DNA from 3 places in the Mucilaginibacter rubeus genome. Region 3 is predicted to be linked to each of the others. Evidence: riboswitches for the same ligand, from Rfam matches in the RefSeq annotation. Region 3 holds a riboswitch; each other region holds the start of a gene.
The links. A riboswitch is a leader RNA that binds a small molecule or an ion and turns the genes downstream of it on or off. The one in region 3 is predicted to bind S-adenosylmethionine.
Positions count from the first base shown of each region.

Region 1: linked by a shared signal. The riboswitch ahead of DEO27_RS10055 (O-acetylhomoserine aminocarboxypropyltransferase/cysteine synthase family protein) and the one ahead of DEO27_RS11715 (protein-disulfide reductase DsbD domain-containing protein) in region 3 are both predicted to bind S-adenosylmethionine.
Region 2: linked by a shared signal. The riboswitch ahead of metH (methionine synthase) and the one ahead of DEO27_RS11715 (protein-disulfide reductase DsbD domain-containing protein) in region 3 are both predicted to bind S-adenosylmethionine.

Region 1 is NZ_CP043450.1:2,451,369-2,458,122, forward strand. Features, by position in the region: gene mqnE (aminofutalosine synthase MqnE) at 1-303, opposite strand, end outside; gene DEO27_RS10045 (hypothetical protein) at 396-914, opposite strand; gene DEO27_RS10050 (trans-sulfuration enzyme family protein) at 1,013-2,131, shown strand; SAM riboswitch class I at 2,351-2,461, shown strand; gene DEO27_RS10055 (O-acetylhomoserine aminocarboxypropyltransferase/cysteine synthase family protein) at 2,710-4,029, shown strand; gene metX (homoserine O-acetyltransferase family protein) at 4,121-5,176, shown strand; gene DEO27_RS10065 (homoserine dehydrogenase) at 5,176-6,411, shown strand; gene DEO27_RS10070 (hypothetical protein) at 6,487-6,754, opposite strand, start outside.
Region 2 is NZ_CP043450.1:6,091,167-6,097,920, reverse strand. Features, by position in the region: gene metH (methionine synthase) at 1-2,849, opposite strand, end outside; SAM riboswitch class I at 3,045-3,154, opposite strand; gene DEO27_RS24335 (Bax inhibitor-1/YccA family protein) at 3,289-4,023, opposite strand; gene DEO27_RS24330 (hypothetical protein) at 4,126-4,692, opposite strand; gene murQ (N-acetylmuramic acid 6-phosphate etherase) at 4,799-5,605, opposite strand; gene DEO27_RS24320 (S41 family peptidase) at 5,712-6,754, shown strand, end outside.
Region 3 is NZ_CP043450.1:2,917,213-2,923,966, forward strand. Features, by position in the region: gene DEO27_RS11695 (cytochrome-c peroxidase) at 1-463, opposite strand, end outside; gene DEO27_RS11700 (YceI family protein) at 658-1,326, opposite strand; gene DEO27_RS11705 (peroxiredoxin family protein) at 1,407-2,732, opposite strand; gene DEO27_RS11710 (peroxiredoxin family protein) at 2,762-4,075, opposite strand; SAM riboswitch class I at 4,286-4,398, opposite strand; gene DEO27_RS11715 (protein-disulfide reductase DsbD domain-containing protein) at 4,834-5,280, opposite strand; SAM riboswitch class I at 5,377-5,499, opposite strand; gene DEO27_RS11720 (family 2A encapsulin nanocompartment shell protein) at 5,645-6,565, shown strand; gene DEO27_RS11725 (family 2A encapsulin nanocompartment cargo protein cysteine desulfurase) at 6,549-6,754, shown strand, end outside.

The DNA of each region.
Region 1 (6,754 bases), 470 kb from region 3:
CTCCCAGCCTTCTGATTTTTGTTTCAGCAAGCGTGAGTATGAACAAAATTTGCAGTCATAAACGCAAAGATTGGTTGGCTCAATATGAAAGTTACGATTGAAATAAGTTTTATCGCCGTGGCGCTCCTCGCGGATGTAATTGGCTAAAGTGCCAAGATATCCAAGCTCGCCCTGCTCATAAAGCAAAACGCCTTCATCAAATGTGATGCGTTGTTTATTTAGTACCTTTTGGGCAATGTGCTTTAAGTCAGCAGATAAATTCGGATCCTGGAGCAATACCTGTAAATTATCTGAATTATGCATCATTATAAATTTGGCCAAATGTACAAAAAAGCACAAAAGTAATATGCGTTATGACACATATCGTCCAAATTTGATGGTAAATTACATTAAAGTTACAGAGCCTTGATCTCGCTTATAGAGATACCTATCGAACAATCATCCTGACAGCCATTAGGTGCATAACTGGCACCTGATATCATCCCGTTATTTTGGGTTTCAAAATAAATGGTGTTCTTTTTCTTATCGGCGGCAAGCCATTCGGTTTTGGCTTTTTGATAAATCTGGTCAAGCGTAAGTAATGCGGCACCTGAATTATGTTGCCCCAATGATGTTTTATCTTCCTGCCACTGTTCCCTTATTTTTTTAGTGGGAGCGCTGTTAGGATTTTGCTCTAAAGTATATGATAGAAAATCTCTCCCTACCACCACGCCGTTTTGCACAGTAATTTTTGTTTCGGAGCCGTAGCCAAATACAGACCCGGCGTTAACCGTATAGCTGTATGAGTTTTTACTTTCAGTTTTAAAGCTTTGCCATACCTTATAACTTTTGTCGTAAGCTGTTTCGTTTGCATCTTTTTTGCAGGCTGTAAAGCCGGTTATAACAAGCAGGATCAGGATAAAGGTTCTTTTCATGCGGATAGGTTTTATAATCTATTCGGCTAAAAATGAAAAAACGCTACAACTAATAACAAATATTCTTTTTTACTTTGGGCGATATCATATTTCGAACCATGAAAACAGAAACGATAGCTATACACGCCGGTAACCATGTTGATGAAGCAACACGGGCCGTAATACAACCTATTATTATGTCAACCACGTTTGAGCGCGGCGAAGACGGTGGTTTCCCGGCAGGTTATATCTATAGTCGATCAGCCAATCCTAACAGGCATGCGCTTGAACATTTACTGGCCAAACTGGAGGGCGGCGTTGAGGCTGCTTCGTTTTCATCGGGCAACGCGGCTGGGATGTCCGTATTTCAATCACTTGAGCCGGGGACTCATATTATTGCTCCAGATGATATGTATCATGGCTTACGTAATCAGCTTAAAAACCTGTTTGCGGGGATATTAACGTTCGATTTTATCGATGTAAACGATACCGATGTATTGCAGCAGCATATTAAACCCGAAACAGGCTTGATCTGGATTGAAACACCATCAAACCCGCTGCTTAAGATAACTGATATAAAAAAAGTAGTAGCAATAGCCAAAGCAAAAGGTATTAAAGTTTTGTGCGATAATACCTTTGCAACACCAATTTGCCAACGCCCGCTTGATTTGGGAGTAGATATTGTAATGCACTCGGCCACCAAATATTTTGGCGGCCACAGCGATTTGATGGGCGGAGCCTTAATTACAGGCGAAACAAATGATTGGTGGACAAAGATCCGTCAGGTACAGGAAATGGGAGGTGCTATCCCCTCGCCTATGGACTGCTATTACCTGGTACGCAGTATTAAAACTTTGCCGTACCGCGTAAAAGGTCACGTACAAAACGCACAGTTGTTAGCCGAATATTTGGAACAATATCCTAATGTTGAGCAGGTTATGTACCCCGGTTTATCATCGCATCCACAACATGAAATAGCAAAAGATCAGATGCTGGCTTTTGGCGGGATGCTATCCTTTATAATTAAAGGCGATGAAAACGACACGCATAATATCATCAATAAACTGAAGCTGTTTATCAAAGCTACCAGTCTCGGTGGTGTAGAAAGTTTGATAGAACACCGTGCTACTGTTGAAGGGCCGGATACCAAGACACCCCGCAACCTGCTAAGGGTTTCGGTTGGTTTAGAGCATATAGATGATTTAATAGCTGATATGGAACAGGCTTTAACGCTTTAGGCCACTTGAGGTAAAAGGCGAAAGGTCAAAGGCAAAAGGTAGAAGCATGAAGGCGGGTTAAAAATTCCCTATTTCAAAAACCTTTAACCTTTCGCCTTTGACCTTTAACCTCATTTCTAAAATAAAATTTGGCATATTCCCAAATAACCCCTTATATTTGGAACATTATTTGGTAGCAATACCAACGTCGATCAATACTCCGCACATAGTTCGGGTTTTGATTTATAAAGAAGCGGCGAGAGATCAGGCTCAATGACCCGCTGGCAACCCTTCAATGTTGAAGAAGGTGCCAATTCCTGTCCCGGCAAATAACACCGGGGAATATAAATTTATAACCATGAAAAGTTTAATTAAATTTACGCAACACAACACTTTTTACGCCTTAAACGGTGACATACAACATATTGGCTCCTCTATTGGCTGTATTTGTATGTGTTGCTGCTGTTGATGCTTAGCACGCCCCTGTTTTCATTTCTCTGAAAAGAAGCGTGTGATGTTAAACCGGTTTTATCAAACCGGCTTTGTCAAAATCCATCTTAACAAAAAAATCTAAATTAAACACATTAAAAATTACAACTATGTCTACCTTAAAATTCGAAACCTTACAATTACATGCCGGTCAGGAAGTTGATCCAACAACAGGTTCACGCGCAGTACCACTTTACCAAACCACTTCATACGTATTTAACAGTGCCGAACATGGCGCCAATTTGTTTGCGCTGAAGGAGTTTGGCAATATATATACCCGCATCATGAACCCTACTACCGATGTGTTTGAAAAACGCATTGCGGCTTTAGAGGGCGGCGCTGCTGCTCTGGCTACAGCATCCGGTCAGGCGGCACAATTTATAGCATTAAATAACATCCTGCAGGCAGGTGATAACTTTGTTACTTCTCCTTTCCTGTATGGCGGTACCTATAACCAGTTTAAAGTAGCATTTAAACGCCTGGGTATTGAGGTGCGTTTTGCCAAAGATGATACCGCGGCGAACATCGAAGCACTTATTGACGATAAAACCAAAGCTATCTTCCTGGAGACGATAGGTAATCCTGGATTTACCATTGCTGATTTTGAAAAGGTTAGCGAAGTTGCAAAAAGGCATGATCTTCCTTTAATTGTCGATAATACTTTTGGCGCAGGTGGTTACCTCTTCCGCCCTATTGAACATGGCGCTAATGTTGTTGTTGAGTCAACTACTAAATGGATCGGCGGTCATGGTACCAGTATTGGCGGCGCTATTATTGATGCCGGTAATTACAACTGGGGTAACGGCAAATTTCCGCAGTTCACTGAACCGTCTGAAGGTTACCACGGATTGGTATTTAACGATGTTTTTGGCATCGGCGGCCCATTTGGTAACATTCAGTTCATCATCCGTGCCCGTGTGGAAGGTTTAAGGGATTTTGGCCCATCGCAATCGCCATTTAATTCATGGCTGAATATCCAGGGATTGGAAACCTTGTCATTAAGGGTGCAACGCCATGTAGATAATGCTTTGCAGCTGGCCAAATGGTTAGAGCAGCATCCTCAAGTGGCTACGGTAAATTACCCGGGACTGGAATCATCACCATACCACGACCTTGCAAAAAAATATTTAAAGAATGGTTTTGGGGGCGTATTATCGTTCGAGATCAAAGGTGATAAAGCGCAGGCCAGCCAGTTAATCAATAATTTGAAACTGGTTAGTCATTTAGCTAACGTGGGCGACGCAAAAACATTGATCATACAGCCATCGGCAACAACGCATCAGCAATTATCTGATGAAGAGCAGCTATCTGCCGGTGTTACGCCGACATCATTACGCGTAGCCATTGGTATTGAGCATATAGATGATATTAAAGCTGATTTTGAACAAGCTTTTGCAAAAATTAAGCAAAGTGAGGGTGAGTTAGTTTAAAAATGTATAGTTTTTTTAAGTGATATAGTAAACGTTATTACGGGCAGCGGCCAGAAAAAATCTGGTTGCGCCCGGAATAACAAATAGAAGAATGAACGCAGAGATATTTAAATACACTGATACTTTTGAATTTGAATCCGGCCGCGCGATTGAAGGTTTAGAGATAGGCTTTCATACCTATGGAAGGTTAAATAAAGAAAAAAATAACGTTGTTTGGGTATGCCACGCGCTTACTGCCAACAGCGACGTATTTGACTGGTGGAAAGGGCTTATTGGCGAGGGTTATTTTTTTAACCCTGAAGAGCATTTTATAGTTTGCGCCAATATTTTGGGTTCGCCTTATGGTACCACAAGTCCGCTAAGTGTTAACCCGGTTACGGGGCAGCCGTATTACCTATCCTATCCGCAGTTTACTACAAGGGATATGATAAAGGCACACCAACTGCTTGCCGATCATTTGCAGATCAATAATATCAGTGTATTGATAGGCGGTTCATTAGGTGGCCAGCAGGCTATGGAATGGGCAATCATCGAGCCGGAACGCATCAAAAATCTTATTCTGATTGCTACCAATGCCAAGCACTCACCATGGGGCATTGCCTTTAATGAATCGCAGCGCTTAGCCATCACTGCCGACCGTACTTTCTATAGTAACACGCCGGAAGGTGGTCAAAAAGGCTTAAAAGCAGCCCGGAGCATCGCGCTTTTAAGCTATCGTACTTATAAAACCTATGGTATCACCCAGCAGGAAGAAAGCGACGATGTGAAAGATGGCTTTCGCTCATCGTCATACCAAAACTACCAGGGCGAGAAACTGGTGAACCGCTATAATGCCTATAGTTATTGGTACCTGACAAAAGTGATGGATTCGCACAACGTGGGCCGTGGCCGTAACGGGGTTGACAAGGCGTTGAGCCTGATCAAAGCTAAAACATTGGTTATTGGTATTTCATCGGATGTGTTATTCCCTATTGAGGAGCAACAATACCTTTTCAGGCATATCCCGAAAGCTGCCTTTGCCGAACTGGATTCGTTTTATGGGCACGACGGATTTTTAATTGAAACAGAAGCATTAACAAACATATTTACATCGTTTTTTAAAACCGATGTGAAAGGAAAAATTATAGAACTGCAACGTACAGCGTAATGAGTAAAAAGTTAAATATCGGCCTCTTCGGATTTGGAGTTGTGGGCCAGGGTTTATATGATATCGTAAAAACAAAAAAGCTAAACATTGAGATAGTAAAATTTGCTATTAAAGATCCAACCAAAAAACGTTCTTTACCGGCTCATTTATTTACTACCGATAAAGAAGAACTGCTTAATAACCCGGAGATCAACACGATAGTTGAGTTGATCAATGATACCGAAGCCGCTTTTGAAATTGTTTCAAGGGCCTTAAAATCTGGTAAGAACGTAGTATCGGCCAGTAAAAAAATGATTGCCCTGCATTTGGATGAACTGATCGAGATCCAGCATCAATATGGAACATCGTTGTTATACGAGGGTGCAGTTTGCGGCAGTATCCCTATCATCCGTAACCTTGAGGAATATTATGACAACGAATTATTACACTCGATAAGCGGTATTTTCAACGGTTCATCAAATTACATCCTTTCAAAAGGCTTTATTGAAGGTTTAGATTATGACAGTGCCTTAAAACAAGCACAAGACCTTGGTTTTGCCGAAACTGATCCAACCAGTGATGTTGGCGGGTTTGATGCTAAATATAAACTGGTTATCGCGGCTGCCCATGCTTACGGTGTAGTGGTACAGCCAGATGAGGTATTTAACCTTGGCATCCAGAATCTTGCCGCTGCAGATCTGCAATATGCCCGCGAAAAGAACCTGAAAATTAAACTGGTGCCTGTAGCTAAAGAACTTGACGACCGCAACGTTGCCCTGTTCGTGTTGCCAAAATTTGTAAACGATAAAGAGTTTTTATACAACGTTGAGTACGAATACAACGGCGTAACGGTACAGGCAGCTTTTGCCGATCAGCAATTCTTTTTCGGAAAAGGCGCTGGTGGCCACCCTACCGGCTCTGCTGTACTGTCGGATATAGCGGCTTTACGCTATAATTACCAGTACGAGTACAAAAAGGCAAAAGAAAAAACAGATCTTAATTTTACCAATAACATTGAATTAACGGTTTATCTGCGTTATGATGATGAAGAACTGGTTGAAGCGCTGAACTTCGAACACATTAATGAGCGCTACTATTCAGGTAATTACAAATTTGTTATAGGAAAAATCAATTTACAAAATCTGATCGCCAACCAACAACGTATATCTGACAGCAAGGCTTTCGTAGCCTTTGCCGATCAGCTTACGGGGGTCAGCTTAGCATCGGCAGCTAAACAGACAGCTGAAGTTTTTTAGTAGATTCCTTCGGTTGTTTTAATATAAAAAGGCTTCTCTAAACGGGAAGCCTTTTTAGTTACATGCCGGTTAATTTCATTTGGCAAAATACGCTCCTATTCTTTTGGCAAAAGCTACTGTAATTATGCCGATGAATATTTTTGAGCCCTCAGCTATAATGTTGCTTTGTTCGTTACCATTAATAAGCGTATACATATGATATAAGAAATCAGGCGCGGTGCTAACTAACAGAAGTCCGCCAATTATCACCAGGGATATTTCGTAAATAATATTTCGCTCTGCAAAAAGCTTAGCATTTTCTTTATAATCACTTTCCCGGGTGATCCAGCGGGTAATTCTTTTT
Region 2 (6,754 bases), 3.2 Mb from region 3:
AACTCTTCCAGCGGATAGTTTTCAATTACCTTAGTGCCTGTAAATGCAGGTTTCGGTGCCACATCGCCATCAAGGCTGATCTGGAATTTTCCGGCACGGGCCTCTTCAATGGTCACAAAACGCTTGTCTGACTTTTTATTAGCATGTGCTTCACGGGCTTTAGCATATTCATCTTTAATACCCTGGATATAGGCATCGCGATTATCTTTACTCATTAGGCTGCTGCATACCGTAACACTGCGTGAAGCATCCAGTACGTGAATAGCCGCGCCCGAATATTGCGGAGCGATCTTCACCGCTGCGTGGATGCGTGAAGTGGTGGCGCCACCAACAATTAGTGGAATGGTGAAGTTTTCGCGCTCCATTTCTTTGGCAAAATGCACCATCTCGTCAAGCGATGGCGTTATCAACCCGCTTAAGCCAATAATATCAACGTTTTGCTTTTTAGCTTCTTCAATAATGCGTTGCGCAGGCACCATTACTCCAAGGTCAATAACTTCGAAGTTGTTACAGGCCAGTACTACGCCAACTATATTTTTACCAATGTCATGCACATCGCCTTTTACGGTGGCCATTAAAACCTTACCGGCGTTCGAGCGCTGATCGGCACCTGCGTTATTCTTTTTTTCTTCTTCGATGAAGGGCAACAGGTAAGCCACGGCCTTTTTCATTACACGGGCCGATTTAACTACCTGCGGCAGGAACATTTTGCCCGCACCAAACAGGTCACCTACTACGTTCATGCCATCCATCAGCGGGCCTTCAATTACTTCAAGCGGCCTTGCATAAGCCTGGCGGGCTTCTTCCACATCGTTATCAAGGTATTCAACAATGCCTTTTACCAACGAGTGCGACAGGCGCTCCTGAACGGTGCCTTTACGCCATTCTTCGTCACGTACAATCTCTTTGCCTTTACTTTTGATGGTATCGGCAAACTCCACCAGGCGCTCTGTAGCATCCTGGCGACGGTTAAGCAGTACATCTTCAACCAACTCAAGCAGGTTTTTAGGAATTTGCTCGTAAACTTCAAGCATACCGGCGTTAACAATACCCATATCCATACCCGCTTTAATGGCGTGATACAAGAATGCCGAGTGCATAGCCTCGCGCACAGTATTGTTACCCCTGAAAGAGAACGAAATATTACTTACCCCACCGCTCACCTTGGCGTGAGGCAGATTTTGTTTTATCCAGCGCGTAGCTTCAATAAAATCAACCGCGTAGTTATTATGCTCTTCCAAACCGGTAGCTACGGTAAGGATGTTGGGGTCAAAAATGATATCCTGTGGCGGGAAGCCTACTTCGTTCACCAATATATCGTATGATCTTTTACAGATCTCGATACGGCGTTCTAATGAGTCGGCCTGACCAACTTCATCAAATGCCATTACTACGGTAGCTGCACCATAGCTTAGTATTTTGCGGGCTTGCTCTTTAAACTTTTCTTCGCCTTCCTTAAGGGAGATAGAGTTTACTATACCCTTACCCTGTACGCATTTCAAACCCGCCTCAATCACTGTCCATTTAGATGAATCGATCATGATAGGCAGTTTGGCTATGTCCGGCTCAGATGCAACAAGGTTCAGGAACTTTGTCATCACCGCTTCAGAGTCGATCATGCCCTCGTCCATGTTAATGTCGATAACCTGGGCTCCACCTTCAACTTGCTGCAGCGCAACAGATAGCGCTGCCTCATAATCCTCGGCCAAAATCAGTTTAGAAAACTTGGGCGAACCGGTGATATTGGTACGCTCACCCACGTTTACGAAAATGCTTTCGGGCTTAATGGTAACCGATTCCAACCCGCTCAGACGCATATCCGGCTCAATTTCAGGGATAGGGCGCGGGGGGAAGGATGCAGCTTTATCGGCAATGCATTTGATGTGATCGGGTGTGGTACCGCAACATCCGCCTACGATATTTACCAGCCCGGCTTTAATGAAATCATCAACCTGGTGAGCGGTTTCGTGTGGGGTTTCGTCGTACTGGCCAAACTCATTTGGTAGGCCTGCGTTTGGATAAGCCGAAATATATACGCCTGCTTTTTCAGAAAGTTCGGCAAGGTGCGGGCGCATTTCCCTTGCACCTAAAGCGCAGTTTAAACCTACCGATAGCAGGTTGGCATGACTTATCGAGTTCCAGAAAGCCTCAACCGTTTGCCCCGAAAGGGTACGGCCCGAAGCATCGGTAATAGTACCCGAGATCATGATACCACCCGAATCCCTGAAAGCAGGGAAATCCTTTCCGGCAGCTTTACATTCATCCTCATAACGTTTTATGGCGAACAGGGCAGCCTTGGCATTCAGGGTATCAAAGATGGTTTCAACCAGCAGCAAATGCGAGCCGCCGTCAACCAAACCACGCACCTGGTCATAGTAGGCATCGGCCAGATCATCAAACGTAACAGCGCGGTAGCCCGGGTCATTAACATCAGGCGACAATGAAGCGGTGCGGTTTGTTGGCCCGATAGCGCCGGCGACAAAGCGCGGCTTTTCGGGATTGCGTTGGGTATATTCATCGGCTACCTCGCGTGCAATACGGGCGCCTTCATAGCTTAATTCGTATGCCAATTCTTCCAGGTGATAATCGGCAAGGGAAATTACCTGTGTGCTGAATGTGTTGGTTTCAATAATATCAGCCCCTGCATCCAAATATTCGGCATGGATAGCCTTAATAATGTCTGGGCGTGTGATATTGAGCAGGTCGTTATTGCCCTGCAGGTCGCTTTTATGATCGCGAAAACGCTCGCCACGAAAATCCTTCTCCGTGAGCTGGTACCTTTGAATCATGGTACCCATTGCTCCGTCAATCACCAGGATGCGTTTCTGTAATTCTTTTCTAATGTCCATTTTTTGAGATGTGAGATATGAGATGTGAGATATGAGACTGGAGAAAATTCAGCACTCAGATCTTTATCTCATATATCTGATAAAAAGACACTAAACAGACGATCTGAAAAAGCAAAAACTATCTCAAATCTCAAATCTAATATCTCAAATCTAAATAAAAGCTTATCTCGAAAAGTCGGGTGTTATTATGACTTTCGCTTATCTGTCCGGGCGCTTAATTGCTGCCTGGTAGAATGTAGCACCTTGTGAAGCACAGGTTGCTAAGACATCGCAGGGTCTAATCCCTCCGTCTTTCTCCATAAGCACTGCAAATTTGCGCAATAAAGTTGTCATTTGCAAGTGTATAACAAACGCTATATATCATAACTAAGCCACATTGTTAAACAAAAAAAGCTGCCTTTTGCGGAGGCAGCTTTCTGAATAATTTCTTTTGGGTTGATTATCGCCTTCTGCCGCCAAATAAGCGAAGAACGAAAAGGAAAAGGTTGATGAAGTCAAGATATAGAGTCAACCCACCCATTAGCGCCATTTTCTTGGCAGAAGCGTCGCCGTACTCTATACCGGCGCCAATGCGTTTAAGTTTCTGAACATCGTAAGCGGTTAAACCGGTAAACACTGCTACACCAAAATAGCTGATGATGTAATCAAAAGCTTCGCTGTGTAAGAACATATTTACCAGAGAGGCGATGATGATGCCAATCAGCAACATGATCAGGATACCGCCAAAGTTGGTCAGGTCTGTTTTTGTAGTATAACCGGCAATAGCCATTACACCAAAAACCAGCGCGGATACGCCAAAAGCTAATGTTACTTTTGATGCTGTGTATATCAAAAGGATATAGCAAAGGCTCATTCCTGTTGCGGCAGCGTATGCAATAAATAACAGCGCAAGTACAGGATATGACAAGCGGTTTAAGCCAAAGCGCATAATTAAAACAAATGCCAAAGGCAAAAACATAACTATCATGCCCAACCCGGTTGAGTGACCTGTGTTAAAATCAAACAGCAGGTTTAATAATTGAGGTGTACCGGCAAATACAAACGCGCAAACGCTTGAAATACCTAAGGCAACAAACATCCATAAAAATACACTTGCTATAAATTTACGTGATGCATCCTGTTCGTTTAATTGTATTACGTTTTTATAAACGTATTCGGGATCTTTAAATTCCATTTTGTGTTAAAAATTATACTACGAATTTATGAATAAAAAGTGAATGTCAGGTGAAGAATGCGTGTGTGCCTTTCCATCTCGTCATTGCGAGGTGTGTTAGCGTTAGTTTAAACGACGCATCAGCTGCTCTTCTACCTTTTTGAAAACCTGTACGGGTTTTAGGGTGCGCCAACCGAGGTTATCCAATTCGCCACCGAAGTTAATGTAATAGTCGATGTTGCTATTTTTAAACTCATCTATCACATGTTCGCGGAAGTTGATGCCTGCTATCCAGCCATCCTCTACATCCTGAAACCATTCTTCATAATAACAATCATCACTTGAGTGAAAGTTCAAAACGTTTTCACCTATCAGGATAAAATGCGTGATGCCATTATCTATCATGAGGTCAAGTAGTTCGCGCTTTAACAGCATGATGTCGTTGTTGATAGCGTCATTCCATTCGCCAATTAATTCAATGATGGTGTAGCCTTTATCATAGTCGGCAAAAAGCACCTTAAGGTAAAGTGTATTGGAGCCGAACGAATCCCATTGCGGGTGCAGCAGGTAATTATACACCTGCTTATCAAATTCAAACTCGCTGTATTCGGTTGCGTAAAAAGGTGAAAACTCATCTTCCGATGCTACGTAATCATCTCTCCAGCGGTAATATGGTTCAATATCGTGCATGTTTTAATTCGAAATTTGTCTGAACCTGAATTTTTTGAATTTGAAAATTTATCGAATGCAGTAGAGCATTTTCAAATTTCCAAATCAGCACATCTTCAAATTCAGTTTATTTTTTAAAATGATCAACAGCGCTTCGTACGCTGCCGTATTGTTTCAATAGCCCGGCTGCTTCTTCTTCATTCAGCCCGGTTTCGTCCATAACCATGCGGGTGCCCCTGTTCACCAGTTTGTGGTTGCTTAATTGCATATCAACCATCCTGTTTCCTTTTACGCGGCCAAGCTGTATCATTACGCTTGTGCTTAGCATATTTAAAACTAATTTTTGCGCGGTGCCGGCTTTCATACGGGTTGATCCCGTTAAAAACTCGGGTCCGGTAACTACCTCAACCGGGTATTGTGCTGCCGCCGCTACCGGGCTGCCGCTATTACAAACAATGCAGCCGGTAACTATATTGTGTTCGTTGGCCGTTTTTAAGCCGCCAATCACATAAGGCGTAGTGCCCGAAGCAGCAATGCCAACCACTACGTCTTTATCATTTATATTAAAAGCTTCCAGGTCTTTCCAGGCTTGTACGGCATCATCTTCGGCAAATTCAACGGCTTTGCGGATAGCACTGTCGCCACCGGCTATCAGGCCCACAACCATATCAAACGGCACGCCGAATGTCGGCGGACATTCTGAGGCATCAACTACACCTAAACGGCCACTGGTACCGGCGCCTATGTAAAACAAACGACCACCGTTTTTCATCCTTTCGGCGGTAATGGTTGCCAGGGCTTCTATTTGTGGTAGTGCCTTTTCCACAGCAAGGGGAACGGTTTTATCCTCGTTATTAATGTTTTCTAAAATTTCACGTACGGTTTGTTTTTCGAGGTTTTTATAGTGCGATTCCCTTTCGGTGGTGGTTTCCATAGCCTATTTTAAAATATTTTATAACAAAATTCGGTAAAATTCATCAAATGCAAGGATGCAGGTAAAAAATATTGGCCTTGCAATTGTTAACTTTGTGTTATAAGTTATGAAGAGGACCGCGGGTGTAATTTTCCGGACAATGATCCTGCTATTTTTGGGGATAATGATAGGCTTGTTGCTTAACAGGGATTTTGCGACCCATAACCTCGGCCTTTCATTTACAGCGAACAGCAAAATTGCCAAGGTGCTGCAACTGGTCGACCGTAATTATGTTGACAGTGTAAACATTGACAGCATTGAAGGTGTATCGGTTAATAATCTGCTTCAAAACCTCGACCCGCATTCGCTTTACTTACCCAAACAGCAGGCACAATCTATAAACGAACGGTTGGATGGTGGCTTTAACGGTATCGGTATCGAATATCAGCTGCTGCGCGATACGCTGATCATTACGCAGGTTTATGCGGGCGGCCCGGCCGAAAAGGCTGGGTTGCTGGTAGGCAGTAAGGTAATTAATGTTGATGATCAAAAGTTTTCGGGTAGCAAGCTTACAGCAACCCGTATCAATAAAGTTTTTAGGGGCGATAAGGATGAGGAAATAAAACTGACCGTGGTTCCGCCTTTAAGCAATGATTTAAAAGTGCTTAGTGTTAAACGCGACCATGTAGATTTAAGCAGTGTTGATGCCGCATATATGGCCGATGCTAAGACCGGTTATATCAAGATCAGCAAATTTTCGGCTACTACCGATGTTGATTTCAGGAAGGCTTTAACCGAACTGAAAATTGACGGCATGGATAAACTACTGCTCGATCTGCGTGGCAATGGCGGGGGGTACCTCAATGCTGCTACTTCCTTAGCTGATGAATTTTTAACCGAAGGAAAACTGATAGTTTATACCAAAGGTATCCATGAGCCCCGTACCGATTATTTTGCTACCGATTCGGGCATGTTCCAGAAAGGGCAACTTACTGTGCTTATTGATGAGTATTCGGCCTCGGCAAGTGAAATTTTAGCCGGTGCATTGCAAGACCTGGACAGGGCTACTATTGTTGGCCGCCGGTCGTTTGGTAAAGGCCTGGTGCAACAGCAATTTGCTTTTGACGACGGTTCGGCAGTGAATTTAACGGTGGCGAGGTATTATACCCC
Region 3 (6,754 bases):
TGGCCTTCAACAGATTATCTTTGGTGGGTGCTGATTTAAATATTTTTTGAAAAGCATCGGCATAAAATTTATTGTCGTTTAATTTTTTTATGGCATCTTCTATCGGAAGCCCCATTTCTGCGGCCGATGTGATGGGGCCTAAAGCCTGCTCTTCCAACGATGAAGCCCGGCCATCCCAAAAAAGATGCGGCCTGCCCGAAAGGTTGGTCAACCCCGGCGAGTTACGCGCAGTGAGCTGACCTTTTATTCCCTTACTAAACACGGCAGTATCGGCAAAAGCAAATGCTGGTTTATGGCAAGAAGCGCAGCTGATGGTGTTATCACCCGATAATATGGGGTCAAAAAATAATTTTTCGCCCAGTTGCTCCCTGGTTTGTACATCGTCTTTGGAGCCTACAAAACTCATGAAGCCGATCAATACCATGATTGCTCCTAAAACCAGTAATATTTTTCCTTTTTTCATATTGTTCCACATCTAATTAGCTGCTTCGAAGTTCAGCCCATTGCCGGTGTATCCAATTCCACCGGCTCCGGAGCTGTTCCAACTTTACCTGAGCTTTTAAATGCTTTTATTAGTCATGGCTGTGGCCATCCAACCCAAAACGGGTCGGCTTTTATCATCAAAATAAGATTATCTGTGTCTTGCTTTACAGTTTGTTACTGCGCATTAGCGGTAAGGTTAACATTCAGATCAAAATCATCATAGATCACCTTATCGCCCAGGTTTTCAAAAAAGTTCTTCGACCTGAATTTGATATCATATTTGGTACGATCTACAGTTATTTTGGCGCTTGCGGTAAGTTTTTTGCCATTAACAGCAACGGTAGCCGGGAAGCTTACGTCATTAGTGATACCCTTGATGGTTAGTTTGCCTTTAACATCATATTGGTTACCGCTGGTTTTGGTAGCCGAATTAATCACCAGATTCGCTTTCGGAAATTTTTCAGTATTGAAAAAAGTCTCGCTTTTCAAGGTGCTAACTAACTTTTCATTTTGTGCCTGATCGGTTAGGTCAGCGTCAGTAATGGTATTCAGGTCGATATCGAAGCTACCGCCTTTAAGCGTGTTGTTTTCTATCGAGAAATTACCGTTACTGATCTTCACTTCGCCATTATGATCGCCGGTGGCTTTCTTGGCTGCCCAGGTAAGCTTGCTGCTTTCATTATCTACTTTGAACGATGCTATTTTAATTTTCCTTTTTGTATCGGCAGTTTTGATAATACCTGATTTCCCTTTGGTAAGTTTAACCGTTTTTATCGCAGGAGATGTGAACGAAGTAAGAGATATAAATGCTGTAAATAATACAGCGCCAGTAAATTTTGTCATGGTGGGTTATCGTTAATAAGTTGTTTTAATAAACCCGGCAAAGCTTTTACCCTTAGCCGGGTCAGGTGTCAGTTTATTGTTTATTTTCCTTTTAAGGTTTCGTTATTGCTTTCAACAACATTTGCATGGTTGGCCGGTGCGGGTTCGGCTATCAGTTCATCAAGCAGTTTATTAAACTTCTTTTCGTAATCCTGGTAATATTTACCGGTAACTGTACCCGTATACCCCGTATAGATCTCCCTTACGTCGCCTTTCCTGTCGATGATAATAGTAGTCGGGAATGCTATGAACTTATTCAAAGCGGGCAGTTTTTGCGATACTAACTTTTTATCGGCCAAGCCACCGAATAAAATATCATACTTGATATCGTACTTTTCCTTCAACTTGCCCAAAGTATACTGTGCATATTTTAAACTGTCTTTCTGCTCAAAGCCTATAGCTATCGCCTCAACCCCACGGTTATGGTTTTTATTAAACCATGGCGAAAGGAACACGGTTTGATCGGTACAGTTAGGGCACCAGGTACCCACAATCTCTATGATAGTAACCTTACCTTTATACTTGGCATCGCTTAATGAAACCGGGTTACCGTTCAGGTCAGGGAAAGTGAAATCCAATTTTTTGTAACCTTCTTTCAGGTAAGTTAATTTGTACGGATCAGGTAGTTCGGCTTTATCGTCTTTTACGGCATCAAACTTGGTGTTATCATAAATGCCTTGGCCTATCTCACCACTCAGCGTACCATCCGGATTGATCTTCCCCTTGTAAATTTTAGGGCTCGGACCGGTAAAGCCACTCAGCTCAAATTCATCGCCTTGTACAGTACCCTCCAGCTCGCGGCTGTCGCCGGTTACCTGCATAATTACACCAGTTAATTTATTACCAGTCTGTTTCAGGACAGCTATCTTGTTAGGTACCTGCTCTTTCGAGTAAACTTTCAGCTCCCATTTACCGGTTAAGTTGGCGGCTGGTGCAATATCCTTACCAGGCTCAACAAAACGGTAGCTTTTGCCGTATTCGGCGGTGAAGGGTAGTGAATTCCCTCTGAAACCCGGCACCAGGCTGCGGTATTCGCCACTTAAGGTTCCGTCATCTTCTACTTTGGCAACCAGTGCGGCATCATACGTATTCATTTTAATAAATACCGAATCTTTGCCTACCTGCTTAACATGAAAGTTATCGCGACGGGTACCATTGATGAGCGTGAAGGTAGCATGTTCCGCATCCTTACCTTTCAATTCAAAATTAAAAGGAACTTTTGTTTCGGCTACAGTAAACACGCCGCGCCATACACCTTCTTTGATAAATTTTACCGGCGGATTTTTATCGGCCGCAAACACTGTACTGCTCAACAGCAACCCTACTGTCAGGCATTTGAATGAAGTAATTAAATTGAGTGTTTTCATTTGATAAATTATAGATAGTTAATAGTTGTTTACTTACCTTGACGTGCCGGCTGATCAACAACGGCAGCAGTTTCTGGCGCCGGCTCCGCGATAAGCTCGTCTAAAAGCTTGTTGAATTTCTTTTCGTAATCTTCATGATATTTGCCGGTTACGGTGCCGGTGTAGCCTGTATAGATCTCCCTTACGTCACCTTTTCTGTCGATAATGATCGTAGTGGGGAAAGCGATAAACTTGTTCAATGCAGGTAGTTTTTGCGATACCAGCTTCTTATCGGCTAATCCACCAAAAGCGATATCGTAGTTAATAGCATATTTATCGCGCAGCTTGCCCAGCGTGTATTTAGCATATTCCAGGCTATCTTTTTGCTCGAAGCCTAAAGCAATGGCCTCTACCCCACGGTTATGATTTTTGTTAAACCATGGCGATAGGAACACGGTTTGATCTGTACAGTTGGGGCACCAGGTACCAATGATCTCCACGATCACCACCTTACCCTTATACTTGTTATCGCTCAACGATACCTGTTTACCATCAATCCCCGGAAACGAAAAGTCAAGCTTTTTATAACCCTCTTTCAGGAAAGTTAATTTATAAGGATCCGGCAATTCAACTTCGGCTTTTTTGGCGGCGTCAAACTTCAGGTTTTTATAGATCCCGAAACCCTGTTCACCGCTCAATGTACCATCAGCATTGATCTTACCTTTAATAATGAATGGGCTTGGGCCTGTGAAACCGCTCAACGCAAATTCATCGCCCTGTACAGTGCCTTCCAACTCGCGCGTATCACCTACTACGGTCATTACCACGCCGGTAAGCTTATTACCTTTTTGTTTCAACAGGGCGATGGATGCAGGAACGGCTTCTTTGCTGTAGGTTTTGATTTCCCATTTGCCGCTCAGGTCTGCCGTAGGGGCAACGTCTTTTCCCGGTTCAACAAAGCGGTAAGTTTTACCATATTCTGCTTTAAATGGCAGCGAATTCCCCCTGAAGCCCGGAACCAGGCTGCGATACTCGCCGGTTAAAGATCCGTCGTCTTCAACTTTGGCAACCAAGGCTGCATCATAGGTGTTCATTTTGATGTAAACCGAATCCTGGCCGATAGATTTTACATGAAAATCATCACGACGGGAGCCATTGATAAGCGTAAATACCGCATGTTCAGCATCTTTTCCTTTCAGCTCAAAATTGAAGGGTACTTTTGATTCGCTTACGGTAAATTCGCCACGCCATTTGCCTTCTTTAATAAATTTAGGCTTAGGATCGGCATGCGATACGCCCGCAGTACCGAGCAAAAGCGCGATGCTCAACACTTTTGCTTTAGTTAAGTAATTTGTTGTTTTCATGTTATCAGTTTTAGTTTATTGTTATTGATTTGATTAAAAATTAGACATAGCAATGCCACGTGACCCTGTGAGGCCCTAAAAAATGGAGCAATAAAATTTCAGGAACCGGTTGTTAAAACCAGAAAAGGCGCTGTGCAAAACAACAACATCGCCTTATGGCAATTGCCTGCTGCTGCGGATAGTCATGTTTAGTGTTCATGGTGTTTAGTTAATTTATATTTGCACAGCAACATCGCCCTGCAAAAAAGTTTGAGCACTTATTTCATTGCTGAAAAGTTGCTATAAGATCATCGAGACTTCCTCTCCCTTATTCTTTATAAATCAACTAATTAATGGTGGGGTTAATTAGAATGCTGTAAAGATAGTAATAAATATGATAAATACAATAAAATCTATAGATTTAGTAGAATATTTTTTATTTAGAATTGAATTTCATTAAAATCTTATATTGTAAACAATAAACATCCTGGTCTGTACAGCACACGCCTGTTTTACCACCATAGCAAAGCAACGCACTTAGTACAGCCAGGATGTTGATCTTATTTCAGGATCAATTTTCCGTGACACAAACTGCGCTAATTAACAATACTGGTAACAACAGAAAAGGGCGCCACCATTCTGTTTAAAGGCGTTAGTGATAATATTCGTTTTCGGTTTCATGGTATTAGTTTTTAAAGCGGTTTTTGTACCGCTTCAACATCCGTTTAACAGTTCAGTTGGTGGCTATTGATCTGTTAAACACTATTATTATGTGCTATTTATTTTACAGGGACGCTGAATTCTACATCCTCAGGAGGCAGGCATTGCTTGTCGCTGCACACCATATAATTTAGTGTGCCTTTAACCGAAGTTTGCCCGTTTTTAAGTTTTATTTTTTGCTGAAAAATTACCGATTGCTCAAAGTACTGCACATTCATACTGAACGCCTTTTCATACTTACTGACAGCCTTAGGTTCTGAAGTGTTTCCGCTCAATGTATAGTCATCGCTTTTATCAAACGTAAACGAAGTTTTTACCGGGCCGCCATCAGCAACACGCTGCGAATAGATATGCCAGCCTTTTTCAATATCGGCCTTTATAAAAACGATGGCTTGCTCTTTGTCAATCTTTTTTGCCGCGTACGACCATTTTACCGGAGCAAGTATCTGCGAGTAAGCCACAGTGCCAATAACAGAAGTTAAAGCGGTAAGTATGAATTTCTTCATTCGGTATAGTGATGATGTGGTTTATTCTCTTCTTTTTTGGGGTTCAGTAAACTTACCAGGAAAAGAGCTGTGGAGATATTTGTATAAACCTGTAGCATCTTATCTTTCTCCCCTTGCCGGGAGCAGGAATTAGCACCTTTTACAATATTACAATATAAGGTATTGTACAGGTTGCCAAGACTTCATGGGGCCTTTCCCTCCGTCTTTTCTGGATAAGTGTTAAAGAACTGATGATGCAAACATACAATAAAATCTATAATTCCTATAGATTTTATATAATTTATTTTATATCATTGCAAAGCAGGTGTTAAACATTGAAAGCACCACCAAATCAGCTTTAAACACTTATTTCATTTATTAAAAAATGCCCGATCAAAAACAAAAACAAACCGCTCTCGGCGACGTAGCCGCCAGACAGTTAGCAGTAGCCACCCGTACCGTTCCGCAGTTATCAACCATTACCCCTCGCTGGTTAACACATTTATTAAACTGGATCCCTGTTGAATCAGGCGTTTATCGTTTAAACAAAGTTGTTGATGCTAATAATGTAGAAGTTGATTGCTCTAACCGTGATGAGCGTGAGCTGCCATCTACCTATGTTGATTATGAAGAAAACCCGCGGGAGTATAACCTGAGCGCAGTAAATACAGTATTAGATGTGCATACCAGGGTATCTGATTTGTACAGTAAACCCTATAACCAGATCAGCGAGCAGTTACGCCTTACTATCGAGATTGTTAAAGAACGCCAGGAAAGCGAGCTGATCAACAATCCTGAATATGGCTTATTGAGCAGCGTAGCCTCATCGCAAAAGATAAAAACAAGGCTCGGCCCCCCTACTCCGGATGACTTTGACGAACTGATCACTAAAGTTTGGAAAGAACCCGGATTTTTCCTGCTGCATCCATTAGCGATAGCCGCTTTCGGCCGCGAATGTACCCGCCGTGGTGTGCCGCCGCCAACAGTATCCTTATTTGGGTCACAATTTATTACCTGGCGAGGGATCCCGCTTATCCCATCCGATAAACTACCTATAGTAAATAACAAATCAAAGATCATCCTTTTGCGTACAGGCGAAAGCCGCCAGGGCGTGGTAGGTCTGTTTCAGCCTGGTTTGCCGGGCGAACAGTCACCAGGATTATCGGTGCGCTTTATGGGCATTAACAATAAGGCCATTGCTTCATACCTGGTATCGCTTTACTGCTCATTAGCTGTTTTAGTTGATGATGCTATAGCTGTTTTGGAAGATGTTGATTTAGGTAACTATTATGAGTACAAATATTAATCCGGATAACCTGCCCAGTCTGCAGGAACTGGAACAACTGGCCAACCAGTTTTTTAAGGCCGGGCCGGGCGGCATTGTAAATCAATTGCCAGCTCAGCAAACGCCGGAAGTATTTCCATTGCCGGGCAGTATAGGTGATGCTGATTTATTGGGGCCGCAACACCAGGCCAACGTACCAGCTACGTCAAT